Regions from separate parts of the Corynebacterium guangdongense genome, predicted to be linked through region 3. Evidence: riboswitches for the same ligand, from Rfam matches in the RefSeq annotation. Region 3 holds a riboswitch; each other region holds the start of a gene.
The links. Region 3 has a riboswitch for thiamine pyrophosphate ahead of thiC (phosphomethylpyrimidine synthase ThiC). Riboswitches for the same ligand answer to the same signal wherever they lie in the genome.
Positions count from the first base shown of each region.

Region 1 (7,870 bases), 320 kb from region 3:
GGCCGGTGAGGCCCTGCGCCGTGATCCAGTTGAGCATGATCTCGGACTCGCTGGCGCCGACGCCGAGGACGACGTCGTGGGGCACCGCGGTGAACGGTGCGTCACGCTCGATGCCGGAGTCGAAACCCACGGCCGGGGCGGTGAGCTCTGCCCCGAGGGTGACGTCGGCGGTGACGCCGGGGGCGGGGGACAGCCCGTCGACCGCCATCGCCGGAGTGGCGGTCAGGCCGAGGGAGACTGACGTGATGCTGGCAGTGAGCATAAGCCGAAAGCGACGGGAAAGCATGGGGAACTCCTGGTCAGATTGAATACATGACGCACCCTTTGGTGCTACGAAATATAAACCTAGTAGATTCCTGGCAGTCGCCCGGGCTTTAATTGTGGGTTGGTTGTCAGTCACCTGGCGGTTTAGTCAGTCCGTGGCCAAGAGTTCATTCGGTGGTCAGGTGGAGGACACCTCGCGGTAGCCAAACGGGGCCCTCCTTCCGTGGGGGTTCAGGACTCGGCGCAATCCGGTGGTCCGCGCAGCCACCGCGCAGCCACCGCGCATCCCGCGGCGTGTGCGCGACGGCGAAGACGTCGTCACGGCGGGCGTCGTCAAGCAGGAAACCAGAAACTCCCCCGCACCCGCCGGTGAGGCTGGGTACGGGGGAGTGGCGGGGCGGTGACTAGTCGAGCGCGGTCTCGCTGCGGTCGCCGGTCCACTCGATGTGGAAGGTGCCGTCCTTGTCGACGCGCTGGTAGGTGTGGGCGCCGAAGTAGTCGCGCTGACCCTGGATGATGGCGGCCGGGAGCCGCTCGGCACGCAGGGAGTCGTAGTAGGCGAGGGAGGAGGTGAACACCGGGGCGCCGAGGCCGAGCTGGGTGGAGTAGATGACGACGTTGCGCCAGGAATCCATCAGGCCGGCGAGCTCGCCGTTGAAGTAGGGGTCCAGCAGCAGGGACTCCAGCTCCGGGTTGGTGTCGTAGGCGTCCTTGACCTTTTCCAGGAAGACCGCGCGGATGATGCAGCCCGCGCGCCAGATCATGGCCATGTCGCCCGGGTTGATGTCCCAGTTGTTCTCCAGGGAGCCGGCCTTGATCTCGTCGAAGCCCTGGGCGTAGGCGACCAGCTTGGAGGCGTAGAGGGCCTTGCGGACCTGGTCGATGAACTCCTCCTGGGAGATGCCGAGGTCCTCGAAGCTCTTGAGGGATCCGGTGGGCAGGTTGCCCTGGGCGGCCGTGCGCTGGGACAGGGAGGAGGACAGGGCGCGGGCGAAGACGGCCTCGCCGATGCCGGTGGTCGGGACGCCCAGGTCGAGGGCCTCCTTGACGGTCCAGCGGCCGGTGCCCTTCTGGCCGGCGGCGTCGAGGATGACGTCGACGAGCGGCTTGTCGTCCTCGACGGTCTGGCGCAGCACCTCGGCGGTGATCTCGATGAGGAAGGAGTTCAGGTCGCCCTTGTTCCACTCCTCGAAGATCTCGGCGATTTCGACGGGGGTCAGGCCGGCGCCGTAGCGCAGCAGCTGGTAGGCCTCGCCGATGACCTGCATGTCGGCGTACTCGATGCCGTTGTGGACCATCTTGACGAAGTGGCCGGCGCCGTCCGGGCCGACGTGCGTCACGCACGGGGTGCCGTCCTCGGCACGGGCCGCGATCGACTCGAAGAGCGGGCCCAGGGCCTCCCAGGACTCCTTCGGGCCGCCCGGCATGATGGAGGGGCCGTTGAGCGCGCCCTCCTCGCCGCCGGAGATGCCGGCGCCGACGAAGTGCTGGTTGCGGGAGGCGATCTCCTTCTCGCGGCGAATGGTGTCGGTGAACAGGGCGTTGCCGCCGTCGATGATGATGTCGCCTTCGTCCATGGCCTCGGACAGCTGCTCGATGACGGCGTCGGTGGCTTTGCCTGCCTGGACCATGATGATGGCGCGGCGCGGCTTCTCCAGGGAGGCGACGAACTCCTCGATGGTCTCACCGGAGACGAAGTCGCCGGTCTCGCCGAAGTCCTCCATGAACTTTTCGGTCTTGCCGAAGGAGCGGTTGTAGACGGCGACCTTGTGGCCGCGGGAAGCGAAGTTGCGGGCGAGGTTGGAGCCCATGACGGCCAGTCCGACGACGCCGATCTGTGCGAGGTTCTGTTCAGTGGTCATGGTCACCATGGTAGTCACATATGGGGATCGTGTCACCAACAAAAGGCAAATAGATAACACCAATCACATCCAGATTACCCCCGTTTGGAGAGGGTCGGCAACGCTGGCCTCTGCCGTACCCTGGTGAACCATGAATCTTCAGGACTATCTCGCCACCGCAGCGCAGCGCCCCCTGACCCAGGAAGAGCTGCTCTCCCTCAACGAATCCATCCAGGGGCTCGACAAGACGCTGGGAATGCGCTACACCCACATCAGCCACGGCAGGGTACGCAGCGCGCTGCGGGTGGGCCCCCACCTGCTGCAGCCGGTCGGCCTGGTCAACGGGGGAGTCTACTGCGCCATCGGCGAGTCCACGGCGTCGGTCGCGGCCATGGTGGCCACCGGCGGACCGGTCGTCGGCGTCAACAACAACACCGATCTGATCTCTTCCGTGCGCTCCGGACTCATCGAGGCCGAGGCCCGTGCCCTCCAGACCGGCCGACGCACCCAGATCTGGGTGGTCGACATGACCAATGAGGGCCGGCTGGTCGCGCGCACGACTCTGCGCACCATGCCGGTGGGCTAGGCGACCGCCGCCGTCAGAGCCAGTGGTTGCGGCGGAACCACCACACCAGCGCCGCCATGATCACGACCATGACGGCCAGCGCGCCGTAGTATCCGTACTCCCACTCCAGTTCCGGCATGTTTCGGAAATTCATGCCGTAGATGCCGGCGATCAGCGTCGGCACCGCCGCCAGACCGACCACGGCCGAGATCGTGCGCATGTCCTTGTTCTGCTGCATCGTCACCTTGGCGACGGAGGCGTCGATGAGCGAGCTCAGGCGCGCGTCGAACCCCCCGATCCGGTCCTTGACCTGGAGTTCGGCGTCCAAAACGTCACGGAAGTAGGAGCGGATCTGCTTCGGGATGATGTCCTTGTGGTCCCGGATGAGAGCCTGCAGGGCCGGGGCCAGCGGATCGGTGGCGTGGCGCATCTCCAGGACCTCACGCTTGTACAGGTAGATCTTGTCGATGTTGAAGTTGGTGCCCGGGGTGAACACCGTCGTCTCCAGCTCGTCCACCTCGTCCTCGAGCAGCAGGCTGATGCGGACGTAATGGGCGACGAGCCGGTCGGCCAGGAGGTAGGCCAGGGCGGCCGGGCTTGTCGACGCCAGCTGCCGGTGGCGGTCCAGCTCATGCGCCCCCGGCAGCGGGGCGCTGTGGCGGACGGTGATGATGAAATTGGGCCCCAGCAGCATCTGCACCTCACCGAGCGTCTGGATCACCTCGTGCGTGTCGTCGACCTGCTCGTCGTCGGTGAAGGTGACCGAGCGGATGACGATGAACAGCTGGTCGTCGTAGCGCTCGACCTTGGGGCGCTGGTGCGCGGTGACGGCGTCGTCGACGATCAGCTCGTGGATGCCGAAAGCCTCCGCGATGTTCTCCATGTGCGCCTTCTGCGGCTCCCGGAGCCCGAGCCACACGTACCCGCCGCGTTCCTTGGCGACCTGGATGGCGTGCCGGACGGTGTAGTCGCCGGCCAGCATGTCGCCGTCGGCGAAGACCCGGCAGTGCTCGATGGAACGCTCGACGGGGACCCGAAGACGGTCACCGCGCTGCAGACCTGTGGCGGCAGACTTCTTCGCATCCGGCATGGTCGCTCCTTTACGCGGGCTGCACACTTGACTCGTCACCCGGCGGGGGACCGGTGACTCATCCTAGCCCCAGTCGGGAGGGACTACCTATATCCTGGGTCCATGCCCACTTGGAAAGAAGTCACCTCCGCCAATCCGGCACATTCGGAAAACTACGCCCGCAAATGGAAGATTCTGGAGTCCCAGGGCCAGGACATTCACGGCGAGGCACGCTTCGTCGACGCGCTCGCGGAGCGGCACTCCCGCATCCTCGACGCAGGCTGCGGCACCGGCCGACTGGGTGGCTACCTGATCAGGCAGGGCCACACCGTCGTCGGCACCGACGTCGACCCCGTTCTCATCCGCCACGCGGAAACTGACCACCCCGACGGCACCTGGTACGTCGGCGACCTGTCCTCGGATCCGATCGCCGAGGACGAGTTCGACGTCGTCGTCTCCGCCGGCAACGTCATGGGTTTCCTGGCCAAGGAGGGCCGCGAGTTCGCGCTGCAGAACATCTACGACTCCATGCGCACCTCGGGCCGCTTCGTCACCGGCTTCGGAGCCGGCCGCGGCTGGGAGTTCACGGACTTTCTGGCCACGGCGCAGAAGATCGGCTTCACGCTGGACTACCGTTTCGGCGGCTGGGATCTGGCCCCCTTCGACGAGTCCTCGACCTTCCTGGTCGCGCTGTTCACCAAACCGGGAGCGGGCGGCCACCTCCTGGCTTAGCCGCCCGGACGGCTACCAGGCGAGGTCGGCCTGGTCGAAGAATTCGCGCTCGTGCGCGCAGGCGGTGAGATACGCCCGGCGCGCCCGGGCGCGTTCCTCGTCGCTGGCCCCGGCCAGCGCCTCTTCCGCGAGGCGGATGAAGGATCGTGCCTCCGCCAGGAACTCTTCCCCGCCGTACATCGCCAGCCACGCCCGGTACGGGTGCCCGGGCCCGTTGTGTTCGGCGATGGCCAGGCCGATCTCCGCGTACAGCCAGGCGCAGGGGAGCACGGCCGCCACGCCGACGGCATAAGGTTCCACGTGTGCGGTGGCCACGAGGAAGTCCGTGTAGGCGGCGGTGACGCGGGAGAGCGGGGTCTCGGTGATGCCACGCTCGGACAGCCAGGTGTCGTGCAACGCTTTCTCGGACACCGAGCAGCCCAAGGAGGCCCGGTTCCAGGCGATCTGGCCCGGCAGATCCGGTGCCGTGGTCGCCAGCTGGCTCAGCGCCCGGGAATAGTGGTGAAGGTACTCGGCATCCTGCGCCAGGTAGAACGCGAAGTCCTCCTCCCGCAAGGAACCGTCGGCCAGGCCCGTGATGAAGGGCAGGCCCATGATCTCGGCCCAGAGATCGCCGGTGTCGTTCCACAGCGCCTCGGTGTGCGGGCCGGCGGGCCGGAGGCGCGGGATGGGCGGGGCGAGAGCGGAGACGTAGTCGGCGGTCATTTCCGGCCACGGGACGGTGCTGGCGGCGTCGGCGAGCCTGCGTGCCCGCCGTGCGTGATGGACGGGACCGTTGCCGAGTCCGACATGGAGGGAACCGGCGGCGACGATGGCCTCGTGCAGCCAGCGGCTCGACCACTCCAGCGCCGTCGCGGTGTCCTCCCCCCGGCCGAGGCGGGTCGCCAACGCGGAGGACAGCGAGCAGCCGGTGCCATGGGTGTGCGGCGTGTCGACGCGCGGAACGTGGACCCGGTGCACCTCGCCGCCCGGCGTGACGACGGCGTTGTCGGCGAGCGGGCCCCGGAGGTGACCGCCCTTGACGATGACGGTCGCGTCGACCTCCCGGGCGAAGGGCAGCGCCTGCCCGACGGCCTCCTCGAAGGTGGCCGCCTCCGGCCGGCCGGTGAGCACGCCCAGCTCCTTGAGGTTGGGGGTGATCAGGTCGACGTCGCGACAGAAATCGCGGATCTCGGCCTCGGCGTCTGCCTCCAGGAGCCGGTGCCCGCTGGTGGAGACCATCACCGGATCCAGGACGACGACCGGTGGGCGGGTGTCCGCCAGCCACCCGCGAACGGTCTCGATGGCGCCGACGCCGCCGAGCATGCCGATCTTCACGGCGTCGACGGTGACGTCCTCGGAGACCGAGTCCAGCTGCTGGCGCAGGAACTGCTCCGGCGGGGTGTGGATGCCACGCACGCCGAGGGTGTTCTGCGCGACCAGCGCCGTCACCACGGTCATGCCGTACCCGCCGGCGGCCTCGATGGCCTTCATGTCGGCCTGGACGCCCGCGCCGCCCGTCGGATCCGTCCCGGCGATGGACAACACCCGGGGAATGGCCCGCCCCCGGGTCTCGACGGCGGTGGTGGTGGCTGACGGGGAAAAAGCAGGTGTGTCACTCATGACAATCCCTTCGCTAGTACGAACTAGAGCAGGTTCAATGGGTGTGTTCTCAGCCCGGGGAGACGTCGATGTCTCCCCGGGCACCCCAATGTCCGTGGCACCGACGATAACAAAGAAGGAAAAAGCGAGGCGCGCCTCCACCGGGTGGTACCCCCGGGGAAGCGCGCGACGACGGGCGCCTAAACGGTGGTGGCGCGGGCCTCGGCCTCCAGCTTGTTCTGACGGCTGATGTTGCGGCGGGCGATGCGCTGCTGCTTGGTGATGTTGAAACCCGGACGGTCACGGGAGACGACGTTCTGGACCCAGTTGATCACGGCGACGAGACGGTTGCGGAACCCGTAGAGGAAGCCGGCGTGGACGACGAGCCAGCCCAGCCAGCCGATCAGGCCGGTGAACTCGACCTTGTCCATCTTGATGACCGCGTTGCCGCGGTTGATGATGGCCATCGATCCCTTGTCGAAGTAGGAGAAGTCCTTCTCGGCTGCCGGGAAGGTCTCCGAGTCGCCGGCCTCGAGGTAGGCCATGATGCGCTCGGCCGCGTACTCTCCGGACTGGATGCCGCCCTGGGCCAGGCCCGGGGTGCCGTTGCCCATCATGTCGCCGGTGATGAAGACGGTCTTGTCCTCGCCGACGGTGAGGTCGCCGTTGACCTTGACGCGGCCGGCACGGTCGGACTCGGCGCCAAGCTGGTCGGCGACCATCTTGCCCAGCGGGTTGGCCTGGACGCCCGCCGACCACACCTTGGTGTAGGCGGTGATGGTGTGCTCCTGGCCGTTCTTGTCCTTGTAGGTGACGGAGTTGTCGTCGACGTTGGTCACCAGGGCGCTCAGGCGCACATCGACGCCGGCGCGCTCCAGGGTGCGCTGCGAGTAGCGGCCCAGACGCTTGCCGAAGGGCGGCAGCACCTGCGGGGCGCCGTCGAGCAGGATGATCTTCGCGTCGGACGGGTTCAGACGCGTGTACTGGTCCTGCATCGAACGGCGGGCCATCTCGCTGAACTGGCCGGCCAGCTCGACGCCGGTGGGGCCCGCGCCGACGATCACGAAGGTGAGCAGACGTTCGCGCTCAGCGGGATCCTCGGTGAGTTCCGCCTCCTCGAAGGCGTGCACGAAGGCCGCGCGGATCTCGAGGGCCACGTCGACGGTCTTCAGCCCCGGCGCGAACTCGGCGAAGTGGTCGTTGCCGAAGTACCCCTGGTCGGAACCGGCGCCGAGCAGGAGGTAGTCGTACTCGTAGCTGTGCTCGAGATCATCGAGGTTGGCCGTGACCACCTTGGCGGTGGTGTCGATGTCGGTGACGGTGCCCTGGACGATGCGGATATTGTCCTGCTTGCGGAAAATCTGGCGCAGCGGGGCGGCGACCTCCGAGGAGGAGAGCAGACCGGTGGCAACCTGGTAAAGGAGGGGCTGGAACAGGAAGTAATTGTTGCGGTCGATGAGCGTGATGTCGATGTCGGCGTCCGCGAGCTTCTTGGCGGCGTAGACCCCGGCGAAGCCACCGCCGACGATTACGAGGTGCTTCCGATTTCCTTCGGGCCGGTAAGCCTGCTCAGTCATGGATCCCTTGCTCCTTATACTGGATTGTCACGTGCTGTAGTTCAGTGTGCCTGAGACGAGATGCGGGTGTGCTCGATCGTCCTTATACAGAACGAGCATACTCTTTTAATGGTAATACGCGATAGGGGACAGAAGATGACGCTGGAACACCTCGTCACGATCAACGCCGAGGAGTGGCCGGGCGTCGCTTCCGTGCCGACGGGAGTGTGGATGCCCGTTCGTGCCCGGAAAGCTGAAGCTA
Region 1 is NZ_CP047654.1:1,384,697-1,392,566, forward strand. Features, by position in the region: gene CGUA_RS06550 (purple acid phosphatase family protein) at 1-262, opposite strand, end outside; gene gnd (NADP-dependent phosphogluconate dehydrogenase) at 669-2,126, opposite strand; gene CGUA_RS06560 (PaaI family thioesterase) at 2,257-2,691, shown strand; gene CGUA_RS06565 (magnesium and cobalt transport protein CorA) at 2,705-3,760, opposite strand; gene CGUA_RS06570 (class I SAM-dependent methyltransferase) at 3,863-4,471, shown strand; gene CGUA_RS06575 (bifunctional hydroxymethylpyrimidine kinase/phosphomethylpyrimidine kinase) at 4,484-6,073, opposite strand; TPP riboswitch at 6,062-6,171, opposite strand; gene CGUA_RS06580 (NAD(P)/FAD-dependent oxidoreductase) at 6,253-7,629, opposite strand; gene CGUA_RS06585 (SAM-dependent methyltransferase) at 7,765-7,870, shown strand, end outside.
Region 1: it holds a riboswitch for thiamine pyrophosphate, as region 3 does, so the genes downstream of both, CGUA_RS06575 (bifunctional hydroxymethylpyrimidine kinase/phosphomethylpyrimidine kinase) here and thiC (phosphomethylpyrimidine synthase ThiC) in region 3, are expected to answer to the same signal.

Region 2 (7,870 bases), 1.1 Mb from region 3:
GCCGGCCTCAAGGCCGTCTACCTCTCCGGTTGGCAGGTCGCCGGCGACGCCAACCTCTCCGGCCACACCTACCCGGACCAGTCCCTCTACCCGGCGAACTCCGTCCCCAACGTCGTGCGCCGCATCAACAACGCCCTGCTGCGCGCCGACGAGATCTCCCGCGTCGAGGGCGATGACTCCGTCGACAACTGGCTCGTCCCGATCGTCGCCGACGGCGAGGCCGGCTTCGGTGGCGCCCTCAACGTCTACGAGCTGCAGAAGGCCATGATCACCGCCGGCGCCGCAGGCACCCACTGGGAGGACCAGCTCGCCTCCGAGAAGAAGTGTGGCCACCTGGGCGGCAAGGTCCTCATCCCCACCCAGCAGCACATCCGCACCCTCTCCTCCGCCCGCCTGGCCGCGGACGTCATGGACACCCCGACCGTCATCATCGCCCGCACCGACGCCGAGGCCGCCACCCTCATCACCTCCGACGTCGACGAGCGCGACAAGCCCTTCATCACCGGCGACCGCACCGCCGAGGGCTACTACCAGGTCAAGAACGGCCTCGAGCCGTGCATCGCGCGCGCCAAGTCCTACGCCCCCTACGCCGACATGATCTGGATGGAGACCGGCACCCCGGACCTGGAGCTCGCCAAGAAGTTCGCCGAGGGCGTCAAGGAGGAGTTCCCCGACCAGCTCCTGGCCTACAACTGCTCCCCGTCCTTCAACTGGTCCGCCCACCTCGAGGCCGACGAGATCGCCAAGTTCCAGAAGGAGCTCGGCGCCATGGGCTTCACCTTCCAGTTCATCACCCTGGCCGGCTTCCACTCCCTCAACTACGGCATGTTCGACCTGGCCCACGGTTACGCCCGTGAGGGCATGACCGCCTTCGTCGACCTGCAGAACCGCGAGTTCAAGGCCGCCGAGGAGCGTGGCTTCACCGCCGTCAAGCACCAGCGCGAGGTCGGCGCCGGATACTTCGACCAGATCGCCACCACCGTCGACCCGAACTCCTCCACCACCGCCCTCAAGGGCTCCACCGAGGAAGGTCAGTTCCACGTCGGGACTCCGGCCTCCGCCTCCGCCACCATGTAAAGGAAAGACCCCCATGTGCACCTTCATCCCCACCGCCGACATCGCCGACATCTACGGCAACGACGTCGTCAGCTGCGACACGCAGATGCGCGACTTCGGAGGCAAGACCGACTTCGCGGGCCGCATCGTGACCATCCGTTGTTTTCAGGACAACCAGCTGGTCAAGGAGACGCTGAACAGTCCCGGCGAAGGTAAGGTCCTCGTCGTCGACGCCGGGGGTAACACGCAGACCGCCATGGTCGGCGACAAGATCGCCCAGGCGGCGGTGGACAACGGATGGAGGGGCATCGTGGTCAACGGGGCAATCCGTGACTCGGCGGGCATTGCGCAACTGCCCATCGCGGTCAAGGCCATCGGCACCAACCCCCGCAAATCGGCCAAGGACGGACTCGGGGTGATGGAGGTCCCGCTCACCTTCGGCGGAGTCACCTTCATTCCCGGGCACACGCTCTATGCGGACAGCGACGGCATCATCCTCATGCCGGAGCCGCTGATGAACTGATGCGCCCCGGGTGACCCCCGCCGGCGCCGCTGAACCGGATGGTTCCCGAAGGGGAGGGCATGATTCCGATACGTTATCGGGGTCATGCCCGCTCGTCGTTTCCGGAGCTTCCCGACGCTGACCGTGTCCGTCGACCGGCCCGGGCCTCCTTGCGGGCCGGCGTCCGTGGGTGGGGCTAAACTCCTGACCCGTGCCGCCCGCCCGGTCATTCCGTACTCCGTCCGAGGGTGGAAATGGGCGCGGGAAAAGTTATACTATCTTCTTAGGCATACTTTCCTATCGGATAATTTATCGGCAGGCGCAGAACGAGGGGTGGGCATCAGGTCATGGCGGATCAGCACTCGACTGCGGGGCAGGGCAGCGTCTCCCGCAGCCTCTATGACGTCAATTCCAGCGACCCGCGCAGCGAACTGGTCGACCGCTCCCAGCTGGACCCGGAGGACGTAGGGCAGATCACCCGGCTGATGAACGCGCTGTCGGGCCTGCGTGAGAAGGAAAAGGCGCTTGCCGACGCCTCCGAGAAATACATGAAGTTGAGCTCGCAGGACATGCGTGCCCTTCATTTCCTCATCGTGGCCAATCACCGGAAGGAAGTGGTCACCCCGGGGATGCTCGGCACTCACCTGGGCATGTCGCCGGCCTCCATTACCAAGCTGCTCAATCGGCTGGAGAAGGGCGGCCACATCAGCCGCCGGGTTCATCCGACTGATCGCCGGGCCTTCTCCATCGAGGTGACGGACGAGACCCGGGCCTCCGCGATGCGGACCGTCGGGAAGCAGCATGCGAAGAGGTTTCACGCCGCGGCCCGTCTGACCAGGGAGCAGCGGGACGTGGTCATCAACTTCCTCGAGGACACGGCGCGCGAGATGTCCCTGGACGACGCCGACTGGGCTCAGGAGCGGTGAGGAAATGAGAAACGGCCGCCTGAGGGCGGGCCGTTCTTTGTCTCTAGAGCACGCAGAGCGGAACGACGTCCTTGCGCCCCTCTGCCATGGGCACGGTGAGGAAGGAGCAGGACCACCAGCCGCGGGACTCCACCACGGAGCGGACCTGCGACCATTGTCCGGCGCTCAGGTCCGGGGTGCGCGAGAGGATGAAGCCCGAGTTCCGGTCGGGATCCCCGACGACGGCCAGGGAGTAGTCCTCGTCCAGGTAGGTGATCCGATAGTTGGTGGGGCCCGCCTCGTCCTGGAAGGGCACGCCCGGGAAGTTCACCCGCAGCGAAGCGTCGGAGCGCCGCTGCGCAGTGCCTTCGATGACGGAGGGGCCGAAGAAGGTTCCGCAGGAGTTGCGGACGGAGATCGTCTCCTCGTCGAGCACCGCGTACTCGGCGGTGGTGTCGCTGGCGCACTGCAGAGAGTAGGGCTGGGGCAGGGCGGCGACCTGGTACCACGTGCCGGCGTACTTGTCGAGGTCGACCGGGAATCCCACCTCGCTCAGCTCATTCCCGGGGGCCGAGGAGCTGGTGGGGAGCAGCTGGGATGAACCACCCCCGATTCGTCCACCGTCGAAGATGTCCTGGGCCTGGGCGGCCGGGGTGGCCAGGGTGGCGAGCATGGCCGCCGCCCCAAGGCCGGCGATGAATTTCCTCACGATTTACTCCTTAGGTCAGTTATTTTAAACCAAAGTGTAATACATGGGGGCGGCTCGTGCTGCATTTGTCGTGACGGGTGAGGGCGGGGCCGGGCCGGCAACGGACCGATAAATTTTCGGGAAATCCATTGCGTCCGCCAAAGTATTAACTTAGGGTAAACATTATCCAAAGTTGAACTTCTGAAAGGTTTGATCATGAAGCGAGTACTTGCCGCCACCGGCGCCCTGGGCCTGGCCCTCGCCCTCAGCGCCTGCGCCTCCGAGGACAGCGAGACCACGACCTCAATGACCGAGACCGACACCACTACCGAGGTCACCACCTCCGAGACCACCACCTCCGAGACCACGACAGAAGAGACGGCCACCGAAACGACGACCACCATGGCCGGCGAGGGTGAGGACATCGTCGACACCGCAGTCGCGGCGGGTCAGTTCACCACCCTGACCACCGCTCTTCAGGAGGCTGGCCTGGTGGAGACCCTCAAGGGCGACGGGCCGTTCACGGTCTTCGCGCCCACCGACGAGGCCTTCGCCGCGCTGCCGGAGGGCACCCTGGACACCCTCCTCGCCGACCCCTCCGGCGATCTGACCGAGATTCTCACCTACCACGTCATCCCGGACGAGGTTTTCGCCGCCGACGTCGTGGAACTTGACGGCCAGACCGTCGACACCGTCCAGGGCGGCAGCCTGACCGTCAACGTCGATGGCGAGAATGTCTCGCTGACGGACGAGGCCGGCAACACCGTCAACGTGATCGACACCGACATCGAGGCCTCGAACGGCGTCATCCACGTCATCGACGGTGTCCTCATGCCGACCCTTTAAGCGGCCGGTGCCCGCGCGCTTCTCTGAACCGGGAGGGACGACGGAAGGGCGTGGCTCCGACGCGAGGTCGGGGCCACGCCCTTCCGTCGTTTCCGGGCTATCTGACACCCGGAGAGTTTCACCAGCGTGCGTCGGCGCCCGAAGTCCCGGTTCAGGGGCGGGGAAGGGGACGTCTGCGCGTCACTTCGTCCGGTACGGCTCCTCGTCACCGATGTTGACGTCGACGGTGACGATGCCGCCCTCGAAGGGGAAGGCGCGCTGCGGGCAGTGTTCGCGGGGGCAGGTGATGCAGCCGGGCCCGATCGGGGTGCCGGTCCCGGCCGTCAGATCCAAGCCGTCGGAGTAGACGAGGCGGTGCGCCTGCTCCAGGTCGCAGCCGACGCCGACGGCGAACTCCTTGCGGGTCTTGCTGAAACCCTTGTTCGCCCCGGCGATCTGGCGGGCGACCCAGAGGTAGGTGCGCCCGTCCGGCATCGTCGCGATCTGACGGGTCACCCTGTTCGGCGTCTCGAAGGCGCGATGAATGACCCACAGCGGGCAGGAGCCGCCGGTGCGGGCGAAGTGGAAGGCCGTCGCCGAGGCGCGCTTGGAAATGTTGCCCGCACGATCCGTGCGGACGAAGAAGAAGGGGATGCCACGCGCGCCGGGACGCTGAAGCGTCGACATGCGGTGGGCGGTCGACTCGAAACTGGTGCTGAAACGACTGGCCAGTAGGTCGATGTCGTAGCGGGTGGCCTCGGCGTGCTCGAGGAACTCGGTGTAGGGCATGGTCACCGCGGCGGCGAAGGACTGGGCCAGCCCGCGCCGGGCGATCTCGCGGGCCTGCTTGGTCGACAGGGGAGCGGCCATCATCTCAATTTCCTCGCCGTGGACGAGCAGGGCGTACTGCATGGACAGCTCGAAGGCGAGCTGGGCGTCGGACAGTCCCGTGCGCAGCACCAGCCGTCGTTCAGCGGGCAGGTAGTGGCGGCGAGGGCCGTCGATCTGGCCGCGGAAATCGACGGTGACGCCGGCGTCGGACTCCAGGCGCGCGACCAGGCGCGGCACGCGCAGGCGCATCGGCCCGAGCGCCAGGGAGAGCTCCTCGCCGGTGGTGTCGAGCTTGTGGAAGTAGTTGTTGGTCGCGTAGTAGAAGTCGCGGACCTCCTCGAAGGGGCTGGTGGTCGGTGACTGGTCCTTGACCATCCGCGGCACCAGTTCCGGGTAGCGCGCGACCAGGTCGGCCAGCTGATCCTCGGGCGTGCCGGGAAAGACCTCCTTGAGCTGGGCGATGGCACGCGCGTCCTGGTCGGTGGAGAAGAAGCCCGCCGGGGTGTCGAACGCCTGCGAGAGGCTCATCAGGACCGTGACCGTCAACGGTCGCTGGTCGTTCTCCAGCTGGTTGAGGTAGCTGGTGGAGATGCCGAGACGCTTGGCCATCTCCACCTGCGTCAGCCCCGCCGTGCGGCGCAGCGTATGGATCCGTGCCCCGGCGAAGTGTTTGGTCACGAGTGTTCAACCTCCAAAACCCGGTGGTGCCAGCGATTTCTTCAGGCGCTGGTGTTGTCTGCCTTAACTTAGTCACTGCACAGTGGTCCACGCCACCAGCTTGGGGGTGGCTAGTCCATCACCAGTCCGCCGCCGACGACGAGGTTCTGGCCGGCGACGGAGCGAGACCAGGGGGAGGCGAAGAACAGGACGGCGTCGGCAAGCTCCTCCGGCGTGGTCGCCGAACCCAGCGGGGTGCCCGTGGCGATGGCGTCGAGCACGGCCTGCGGGGTGGCGGCGCTGGCGTCGGTGGTACGCAGCAGGCCGCCGCTGACCATGTTGACGGTGACTCCGCGCGGGCCGAGGTCTTTGGCCAGGCTGCGGGTCAGCGACAGTAGCGCCGCCTTGGCGGCGGTGTAGTCGTGGTAGGGGACGACCGGGTTCTGGAAGAGGTTGGTGCCGATGTTGACGACGCGGCCGTACCCGGCCCGCTCGAAGTCGCCCAGCGCCGCCTGGACGGTGTTGAGCGCGCCCCCGACGGAACCCTCGAACTGCTCCGCGAAGCGCCGGTAGGTGATCTCCCCGGCGGCGGGGCGGGCGTCGCCGTCAAAGGAGAAGTTCACCAGCGCGTTGTTGACGACCGTGGTCACCGGTGCGCCGAAGGCCTCCGCCGCGTCGGCGACGACGCGCTCCATGTCCGCCCGGGAGCGGACGTCGCCCTGCAGGGCCACCGCCCGGCCCGCATGGGCGGCGACCAGTTCCCCGGCGGCGGCCCGGCTGGCGAGGTAGTTGACGGCCACGCGCGCCCCCTCGCGGAGGAAAGCCTGGGAGATGCGTCGGCCCAGGCCGCGCGCGCCCCCGGTGACGAGGACGACCTGGTCGGAAATGCTGTGCTGGTTCATGTGTTCCTTGCGTGGAAAAGGCGCAAGGAAGACAACGGACATTCCCTACGCCAGCGTTGACTGGATCAGGTTCGACGGGTGTGTTCTCAGCCGTGTCCGGCACCCCGTGTCACTGGGATCGAGACTAACAGCGCGTACGTCCGCGTCCCCCCGCGCCGGGTGTGGGCGGCGGGGGAACGTCCGCCTAATGGGCGATGAGCTGGCCGTTCCACGAATGTTGCAGATTCACGGGAAAAGTTCAGCGGAAATCCGCCCCATTCGCCGTGACCTGGGACACGAAACTTGCCCTAGGTTGATGGGCAGCACATCAGAATCCGTTTCACCCGCTGGAGGAAACCCCATGATCGATCACGTCGTCCGCACCCGCCGCTCGGCCGAGGACTTCCCCTACGAAGAGCACCTGGCCTACAAGATCGCCCGCGTCGCCGCGGATCCGGTGGAGGTTCCGGAGGAGACCACCGAGATGATCATCAACCGCATCATCGACAACGCCGCGGTCTCCGCCGCCTCGGTGACCCGCCGCCCGGTGACGGTCGCGCGTCGACAGGCGCAGGCCCACGCGGTCGCTGACGCGACCGCGGGAAGTCGAGGAGCGACCGTCTTCGGCCTGGAGGGCACCTACTCCGCGGAGTGGGCCGCCTGGGCCAACGGCACCGCCGTGCGCGAACTCGATTTCCACGACACCTTCCTGGCGGAGGAGTACTCCCACCCGGGCGACAACATCCCGCCGATCCTGGCCGCCGCCCAGACCGCCGGCAAGACCGGCCGCGACCTCATCCGCGGCCTGGCCACCGGCTACGAGATCCAGGTCGACCTGGTGCGCGGCATGAGCCTGCACAAGCACAAGATCGACCACGTCGCCCACCTCGGCCCCTCGGCGGCCGCCGGCATCGGCACCCTGCTCGGTCTCGACGTCGACACCATCTACCAGGCGATCGGCCAGGCCCTGCACACCACCACCGCCACGCGGCAGTCCCGCAAGGGCGAGATCTCCTCGTGGAAGGCCTTCGCCCCGGCCTTCGCCGGCAAGATGGCCATCGAGGCGATCGACCGCACCATGCGCGGCGAGGGCGCCCCGGCCCCGATCTGGGAGGGCGAGGACGGCGTCATCGCCTGGCTGCTGGGCGGCCCGAACCACGAGTACACCATCCCGCTGCCGGCCGAGGGCGAGGAGAAGCGCGGCATTCTCGACACCTTCACCAAGGAGCACTCCGCCGAGTACCAGGCCCAGGCCCTGATTGACCTGGCCCGCCGCATGAAGTCGACGCTCGCCGAGAAGGGCGTGTCCGCCGCGGACATTGCCTCCATCGTGCTGCACACCTCGCACCACACCCACTACGTCATCGGCACCGGCGCGAACGACCCGCAGAAGATGGACCCGAACTCCTCCCGCGAGACCCTGGACCACTCCATCATGTACATTTTCGCGGTCGCCCTCGAGGACGGGAAGTGGCACCACGAGCACTCCTACGCCCCGGAGCGCGCCAACCGCCCGGAGACCGTC
Region 2 is NZ_CP047654.1:646,035-653,904, forward strand. Features, by position in the region: gene aceA (isocitrate lyase) at 1-1,077, shown strand, start outside; gene rraA (ribonuclease E activity regulator RraA) at 1,091-1,579, shown strand; gene CGUA_RS03155 (MarR family winged helix-turn-helix transcriptional regulator) at 1,906-2,484, shown strand; gene CGUA_RS03160 (lipocalin family protein) at 2,528-3,136, opposite strand; gene CGUA_RS03165 (fasciclin domain-containing protein) at 3,368-3,997, shown strand; gene CGUA_RS03170 (short-chain fatty acyl-CoA regulator family protein) at 4,178-5,485, opposite strand; gene CGUA_RS03175 (3-oxoacyl-ACP reductase) at 5,596-6,366, opposite strand; TPP riboswitch at 6,391-6,483, opposite strand; gene prpD (2-methylcitrate dehydratase PrpD) at 6,707-7,870, shown strand, end outside.
Region 2: it holds a riboswitch for thiamine pyrophosphate, as region 3 does, so the genes downstream of both, CGUA_RS03175 (3-oxoacyl-ACP reductase) here and thiC (phosphomethylpyrimidine synthase ThiC) in region 3, are expected to answer to the same signal.

Region 3 (7,870 bases):
GGTGCGCAATTGTTTCAACCGGCGCATCAGGACTGCTGGGGCTGGATGTCCGGGTCGTCGACGCCGCCGACGCGGCTGAAGGGCAGGACGATCCAGCGGACTTTGCCGCGGATGTTCTCCTCGGGAATGGCGCCCTGATGCGGGTCTCCGACGTGGTAGCGCGAGTCCATGGAGTTGGTGCGGTTGTCGCCCATCAGCCAGTAGGAGTTCGCCGGGACGGTGATCGGGCCGAAGTAGTCGCCGCCGCAGGCCTCGGAGCCGGTGGCCGGGTTGATCTGGTATTCCGCCGGCGCCAGCGTGTAGGACTGGTCGATCGGCGCCCCGTCGACCATGACGGCCGGATCGTCCTCCTGGCAGGACACGGTCTGACCGCCGGTGGCGATGACGCGTTTGACCAGGTTGTTCTCGTCAGGTGCGACGATGCCGAAGTAGGACCCTAGGTTCTGCATCGTGCGCACCGCGACATTCTCGGAGCGGTTCGAGGTGTAGGCCGTGTTCCAGGACTCGGTGCCCTCGTAGACCACCACGTCACCCGGTTCCGGGTCGGAGAAGCGGTAGGACACCTTCTCCACGAAGATCCGGTCTCCGGTGCAGCCCTCGCAGCCGTGCAGCGTCGGCTCCATCGATCCGGAGGGGATGACGTAGAGACGGCCGATCAGCGCGTAGAAAACCGCCAGCAGGACGAACGCCCAGAGAACGGAGTAGAGGTAGTCGCGGTACCAGGGCCGCCCGGTCTCCCCCGTCCGGCGTCGTCGGTCGCGGGGACCCCGGCGCGGGTTCTGGAAGGCTGAGGTAGTCACGGGAGGAAACCTTAGCCCTAGGCGGCCTGCTGGGGCTGAATCGCCGGGTCGGCCACGGCGCCGATACGGCTGAAGGGGAAGACGATCCACTGGACCTTCCCGCGGACGTTCTCCTCCGGGATCGCGCCGTTGTAGGGGTCGTTGGTGTGGTAGCGAGAGTCCAGGGAGTTGGTGCGGTTGTCGCCCATCATGAAGTAGGTGCCCTCGGGGACCTCGACCGGCCCGAAGTACATGCCGCCGCAGGCCTCGGAGCCGACCGCCGGGTCCACCGGGTACTCGGCCGGCTGCAGGGTGTAGGAGTGGTCGGTGGGCTGTCCGTCGACCATCACGGCCGGGTCGCCCGCCTGGCAGGACACGGTCTGACCCCCTTCAGCGATGATGCGCTTGACCAGGATGTTTTCGTCGGGGGCGACGAAGCCGACGAACTCACCGACCTCCTGCAGACCGTAAATGACGGGGTTGTCGGAGCGGTTCGCGCTCCAGCCCGCGTTCCAGGAGTCGGTGCCGGCGAAGACGATGACGTCACCCGGTTCGGGGTCGGAGGCGTAGTAGCTGATCTTCTCAGCGACGATGCGGTCGCCGGTGCAGCCCGCGCAACCGTGCAGCGTCGGCTCCATCGAGGCTGAGGGAATGACGTACATGCGGCCGACGAACGTGGAGACCAGGCCGAGAACCACCAGGGTGGCGAGAAAAACGACGATCGTCTCCAGCCAGGCGGGCATGACGCCGGTCTTCTCGGTGGCCGCTTCTCCGTGTTCGTGTGTCATGGAGATGCAGCCTAGTCGGCCCCCGGGCGTAACCGGGGCAGCCCCTCAGGAAACCGGGTCCGGCGGACGCTGCCCCGGGCGTCGTCGGCGCGTCAGAAGATGAGGAAGAGCGCGGCCGCCAGAACGAAGGCCATGAGCGATTCGAAAGTCTGCTGCACCGTCCACGTGCGCAGCGTGGTTTTGACGTCCATGCCAAAGAGCCGGCCGACCAGCCAGAAGCCGGAGTCGTTGACGTGGGAGGCGATGACGGAGCCGGCGGCGCAGGCGATGGTGATGGCGACGATCTGCATGTCGGAGTAGCCGCCGGCGAGCACGGCCGGGGCCATGAGGCCGGCGGCGGTGGTCAGCGCGACAGTGGCGGAGCCCTGGGCGACGCGCAGGATGGCGGCAACCAGGTAGACGGCGAGGATGACCGGAATGCCGATGCCGTTGAGGACGTCGGCCAGCGCGTCACCGATTCCGGAGGAGCGCAGGACCCCGCCGTACATGCCGCCGGCGCCGGTGATGAAGACGACCGAGGCGATCGGGCCGAGCGCGGAGTCGAGGAGCTTCTCCAGGGCGGTGCCGGTGGTGCCGCGACGGGTTCCCAGGACGGGGATGGCGACCAGGACGGAGATCAGCAGAGCGACGCCGGACTTGCCAAGCATGGTGAAGGCCTCCGCCCACATTTCCTCCCCGGTGACCAGGCCCGCTTTGGTGGCGAAGTCGACGCCGGTGTTGAGGAAGATGAGCAGCATCGGCAGCAGGAGCATGGCGATGACCGTGCCGACCTTCGGCGGATTCTTGATCTCCTCGGTTTCCCGGCCGAAGATCGCACCGGCGACGGTGGTGAAGGGATACCTCCTGGCGACGAACTTGCCCCAGAGGTAGCCGGTCACGTAGAAGGTCGGCAGGGCGATGAGAATGCCGGCGATGATGAGCAGGCCCAGGTTGGTGCCGAAGAAGGTGGAGGCGGCGACCGGCCCCGGGTGCGGCGGAACGAAGACGTGCATGACGGAGAAGGCGACCGCGGTGGGCAGGGCGTAGAGCAGGATGGGGCCGTGGAGACGCCGGGCCACGGCGAAGATGATCGGCAGCATGACGACCAGGCCCGCGTCGAAGAACATCGGGAAGCCCAGGAAGAGCGCGGCGACGCCGAGGGCCAGGGGCGCTCTCTTCTCGCCGAAACGCCTGATCATGGTGTCGGCCAGCACCTGGGCGCCGCCGGAGTGCTCGATGAGTTTGCCCAGCATGGCGCCGAGACCGACCAGAATGCCCACGTCACCCAGGGTGGCGCGGAAGCCCTGCATGGAGACGTCGTACACGGCCCCCAGGGGGATGCCGGTGGCGATCGCGGTCAGGATGGATACCAGTACCAGCGTGATGAAGGCATGAAGCTTGAACTTGATGATGAGGATGAGAATCAGCGCGATTCCCGCCGCGGCGATGCCGAGGAGGGGGCCCGCGCCGAGCGTCTGCTCCCAGGTTTCCATGAGGTCCATGTGCTCTCCAGTGGCTCGGGTCCCGCCGGCGCCGCCCCTCGGGGGATGCGGGACGACACAGGACGGGGCCGGATGTGGTTATTACCACCTCAACGTAACACCAGCCCCATCCCCCGGAGAGCTTTTCGGCGAAAACCGACCCGTAGAAACCGGGCCGGGCCGGAAACGGTGAAACCCGCCGTCGACAGGCATGACACCTGGCGACGGCGGGTGACCGCTCACCCGGGGACCGGTGGCCCCCGGGGCGAGAACTAGCGGCGCTCCTTGATGCGGGCTGCCTTGCCGCGCAGCTCGCGCATGTAGTACAGCTTGGCGCGACGAACGTCGCCACGACGGACGACGTCGATCTTGGCCAGGTTCGGGGAGTGAACCGGGAAGGTGCGCTCGACGCCGATACCGAAGGAGACCTTACGGACGGTGAAGGTCTCGCGGATGCCGGAGCCCTGACGACGGACGACGAAGCCCTTGAAGAGCTGGGTACGCTCGGTGGCGCCCTCGATGACCTTGACGTGAACGTCGAGGGTGTCACCCGGACGGAAATCCGGGATGTCGTCGCGGACCTGCGACTGATCGATCTTCTCGATGAGTTTGTTCTGGCTCATGATGATTCCTTTGTGCATTCGGGACAGAGGACCCTGGCGGCATTTCCGTGGCTCACGCCTGGCGCTCAACCGGTTCGTATCCGTGTACTGTGATGCATCCTGACCAGAGCGAATCTGGGCAGTCAACCGCGCAATTCTCCCACACTCTCCCGGACGGGGCCAAATCCCCCGTCAGGGATGATCGAACAACCACCGGTCCGGGGTCACGACCTGCGCGCCTCCCGTCGCGCCCGCGCCGCCCGGAGGATGTTGTCGCGCATCACGGGGAAGATGAGCGCGTGAAACGGCAGCAGCGCGATCCAGTAGGCCCGCCCCAGCAGTCCGTTGGGGACGTCGACCGCCGTCTGCGTGTACCGGGACGTACCCGTTTCCTCGCCCTCGACGACGTCGAAGACTAGCCAGGCGGTGCCGCCGACGTTCATCTCGGCGCGGAGGATCAGGCGGTTCGGCGGCTCGATCGCCTCGACCCGCCACCAGTCGAGCCGGTCCCCGACCGCCAGCCGGCGCGCGTCCCGCCGCCCGCCCAGCCCGGGACCGCCCAGGAGCTTGTCGATGACTCCGCGCACCGTCCACAGCAGCGGGACGGAATACCAGCCGCTGTCCCCGCCGATGCCCTCCACCACCGCGAACACGTCCTCCACGGGGGCGTCGATCTCCCCGGAGCGCTCGTCGGTGAACACCGTCCGGCCCGCCCATTCCGGGTCCGTCGGCAACGACTGCTCCGGGATCACCGAGCCGCCCCACGCGCCCCGCCAGTTGGTGGGGATGACGTCGTCGCGCTGCCGGTCCAGCGCGCGGCGCACGGCCGTCGGATAGTCGGCCAGCCCGCCGGGCGGGTCGGGGATGATCTCGGCGACCCGGTGGTCGGCGGTGACCGCGTCCTCCGCCATCGACTGCGCCAGGGGGATGGCCAGTTTCACGGGAACCGGCGTGACCAGGCCGATCCACAGCCCCGAGGCCGCATTGGCGAAGCGGGGCAGGCGCAGGCCGACGATGCGCCGCTCGAGTCCCAGCTCCCTCCCGTACAGGGTGAGCAGCTCCTTGAACTGGTAGACGTGTCCGCCCCCGATGTCCACGGCGTCGTTGACCGGCGACGGCAGATCCGCGGCGGCCACCAGGTAGTAGAGCACGTCCCGGACACTGATCGGTTCGATGTCGTTGTCGATCCAGTTCGGGGCCGTCATGACGGGCAGCCGGTCGGTCAGGTGCCGGATGATCTCGAAGGACGCCGAGCCCGACCCGATGATCACCCCGGCACGAAACACCAGCGTCGGGACCTCCCCGGCCAGCAGACGCCGCGCCACCCGCTCCCGGGAGCGCATGTGCTTGCTCAGCTCCGCCGGCTCGCGGTCCGGGTGCAGCCCGGAGAGGTAGACCAGCTGCCCCACCCCGGCCGCCGCCGCGGCGGTGGCGACGTTGTCGGCCACGAACGCCTCGGTGCGCTCGAAATCGACGACGCCGGCCCCCATCGAGTGGACGAGGTAGTAGGCCACGTCGACGTCGGCCATGAGCGCGGCCAGGTCCTCCGGTCGGGTCAGGTCCGCCTCCACCGCCTCCACGCTGTCGAACCAGTCGAACCGGCGCATCGATTCCAGTCGACGAGACGTGGCACGCACCGTGAACCCGGCGTTGAGCAGCTCCGGAATGAGCCGGCCGCCGACGTATCCGGTGGCGCCGGTGACCAGGACCCGCCGGGCGGGATGATGGGCGCGGTATCCGGTGGTGGAATTCATCACACCAGGCTACGCCCGCGGACGGGCTGGCGCGAGGAGCCCGGAGGAGCGGCCCGGGGCCAGCGCCGCGCTCACCCGAATAGGGTCACGCCCCCGCTCATCCGTCCCCCGCTGTGCCATAGTGGTGCCACGTCGTCCGCCAGACACTGCGGCGACGTCCAAGTGAATACCTGAACCCCCACGGGCGCCCGAGGCACGGGCTGAGATCGCGTTGACGCCGAACGCGAGCACCGTTTGAACCTGTCCGGTTAGCACCGGCGAAGGAAGAGAGGAACGGTCCATGACCGTCACGTCCGCACGCACGCACGTTGAGACAGAGATCCACCCGAAGCACTCCTACGCACCGATCAAGCAGGACGGCCTCGAGGTCCCGGAGACCCGCATCGAGCTCGACGACTCCCCCACCGGCCCCAACGAGCCCTTCCACGTCTACCGCACCCGCGGCCCCGAGTGCGACGAGACCGTCGGACTGCCACGCCTGCGCAGTGAGTGGATCGCCGACCGCGGCGACGTCGAGGAGTACGTCGGCCGCGAACGCGACCTGGCCGACGACGGCCGCTCCGCCTCCCGCCGCGGCGCCGCCAGCGAGGAGTGGCAGGGCGAGGCCCAGGAGCCGTTGCGCGCCCGCGAAGGAAAGACCGTCACCCAGATGCACTACGCCCGCCGGGGCGTCATCACCCGCGAGATGGAGTACGTCGCCCTGCGCGAGCACGTCTCCCCGGAATTCGTCCGCGGCGAGGTCGCCCGCGGCCGCGCCATCATCCCCGCGAACGTCAACCACCCCGAGTCCGAGCCGATGATCATCGGCCGCAAGTTCCTCACCAAGATCAACGCAAACATCGGCAACTCCGCAGTCACCTCCTCGATCCGCGAAGAGGTCGCCAAGCTGCGCTGGGCCACCCGCTGGGGCGCCGACACCGTCATGGATCTCTCCACCGGAGACGACATCCACACCACCCGCGAGTGGATCATCCGCAACTCCGCCGTCCCGATCGGCACTGTCCCGATCTACCAGGCGCTGGAGAAGGTGGGCGGCGTCGCCCAGGATCTGACCTGGGAGATCTTCCGCGACACCGTCATCGAGCAGGCCGAGCAGGGCGTCGGCTACATGACCGTCCACGCCGGCGTGCGCCTCCCGTTCATCCCGCTGACCACCGAGCGGGTCACGGGCATCGTCTCCCGCGGCGGCTCCATCATGGCCGGCTGGTGCCTCGCCCACCACAAAGAGTCCTTCCTCTACGAGAACTTCGACGAGCTGTGCGAGATCTTCGCCCGCTACGACGTCGCCTTCTCCCTCGGCGACGGGCTGCGCCCGGGCTCGCTTGCCGACGCCAACGACGCCGCCCAGTTCGCCGAGCTCAAGACCATCGGCGAGCTGACCCGCCGCGCCTGGGAGTACGACGTCCAGGTCATGGTCGAGGGTCCCGGCCACGTCCCGCTGGACAAGATCCAGGTCAACAACGAGCTCGAGCGCGACTGGTGCGGCGACGCCCCGTTCTACACCCTCGGCCCGCTGGTCACCGACATCGCGCCAGGTTACGACCACATCACCTCCGCCATCGGCGCGGCCACCATCGCCATGGGCGGCACCGCGATGCTGTGCTACGTCACGCCGAAGGAGCACCTCGGCCTGCCCAACCGCGACGACGTCAAGACCGGCGTCATCACCTACAAGCTGGCCGCGCACGCGGCGGACGTGGCCAAGGGGCACCCGGGCGCGCGCGACTGGGACGACGCGATGAGCAAGGCGCGCTTCGAGTTCCGCTGGAACGACCAGTTCGCCCTGTCCCTGGACCCGGACACCGCCCGCGAGTACCACGACGAGACCCTGCCCGCCGAGCCAGCGAAGACCGCCCACTTCTGCTCCATGTGCGGACCAAAGTTCTGTTCCATGCGCATCTCCCAGGACATCCGCGACGAGTTCGGCGCCCGGCTCGGCATGCCGGGAATCGGTGCGCCGCTGGATCCGGACGTGGCCGCCGCCGCCGAGAGCGGGATGGCCGCCAAAGCCGCCGAGTTCCGCGAGCAGGGCTCCCGAATCTACCGGGACCAGGAGGCCTGACCCGTGCAAGAACTCGATCTCCGCTGCTACCTCGTCACCGGCTCCCCGCCGGAGCGCGTCGTCGTCGACGTCGCCGCCGCCGCCGCCCGCGGCGGTGCCGGTGTGGTGCAGGTGCGCAGCAAACCCATCAGCGCGCGAGCTCTCACCGCGCTGACCCAGGCCGTGGCCCGGGCCGTGGCCGTGGCCAACCCCACCACCAGGGTGCTCGTCGACGACCGCGCCGACGTGGCGGCGCTGCTCATGCGGCGCGGGGAGAACGTCCACGGCGTGCACGTCGGCCAGGACGATCTCGACGTGCGCGACGTACGCCGACTCCTGGGACCCGAGGCGATCATCGGGTTGACCACCGGGACCATGGAACTGGTCCGGGCCGTCGAACCGGTCAGCGACGTGATCGACTACGTCGGCTGCGGCCCCTTCCGGGC
Region 3 is NZ_CP047654.1:1,700,971-1,708,840, forward strand. Features, by position in the region: gene CGUA_RS08085 (ribonuclease HII) at 1-27, opposite strand, end outside; gene lepB (signal peptidase I) at 27-800, opposite strand; gene lepB (signal peptidase I) at 818-1,567, opposite strand; gene CGUA_RS08100 (GntP family permease) at 1,660-3,039, opposite strand; gene rplS (50S ribosomal protein L19) at 3,300-3,650, opposite strand; gene CGUA_RS08110 (SDR family oxidoreductase) at 3,854-5,383, opposite strand; TPP riboswitch at 5,554-5,666, shown strand; gene thiC (phosphomethylpyrimidine synthase ThiC) at 5,664-7,445, shown strand; gene CGUA_RS08120 (thiamine phosphate synthase) at 7,449-7,870, shown strand, end outside.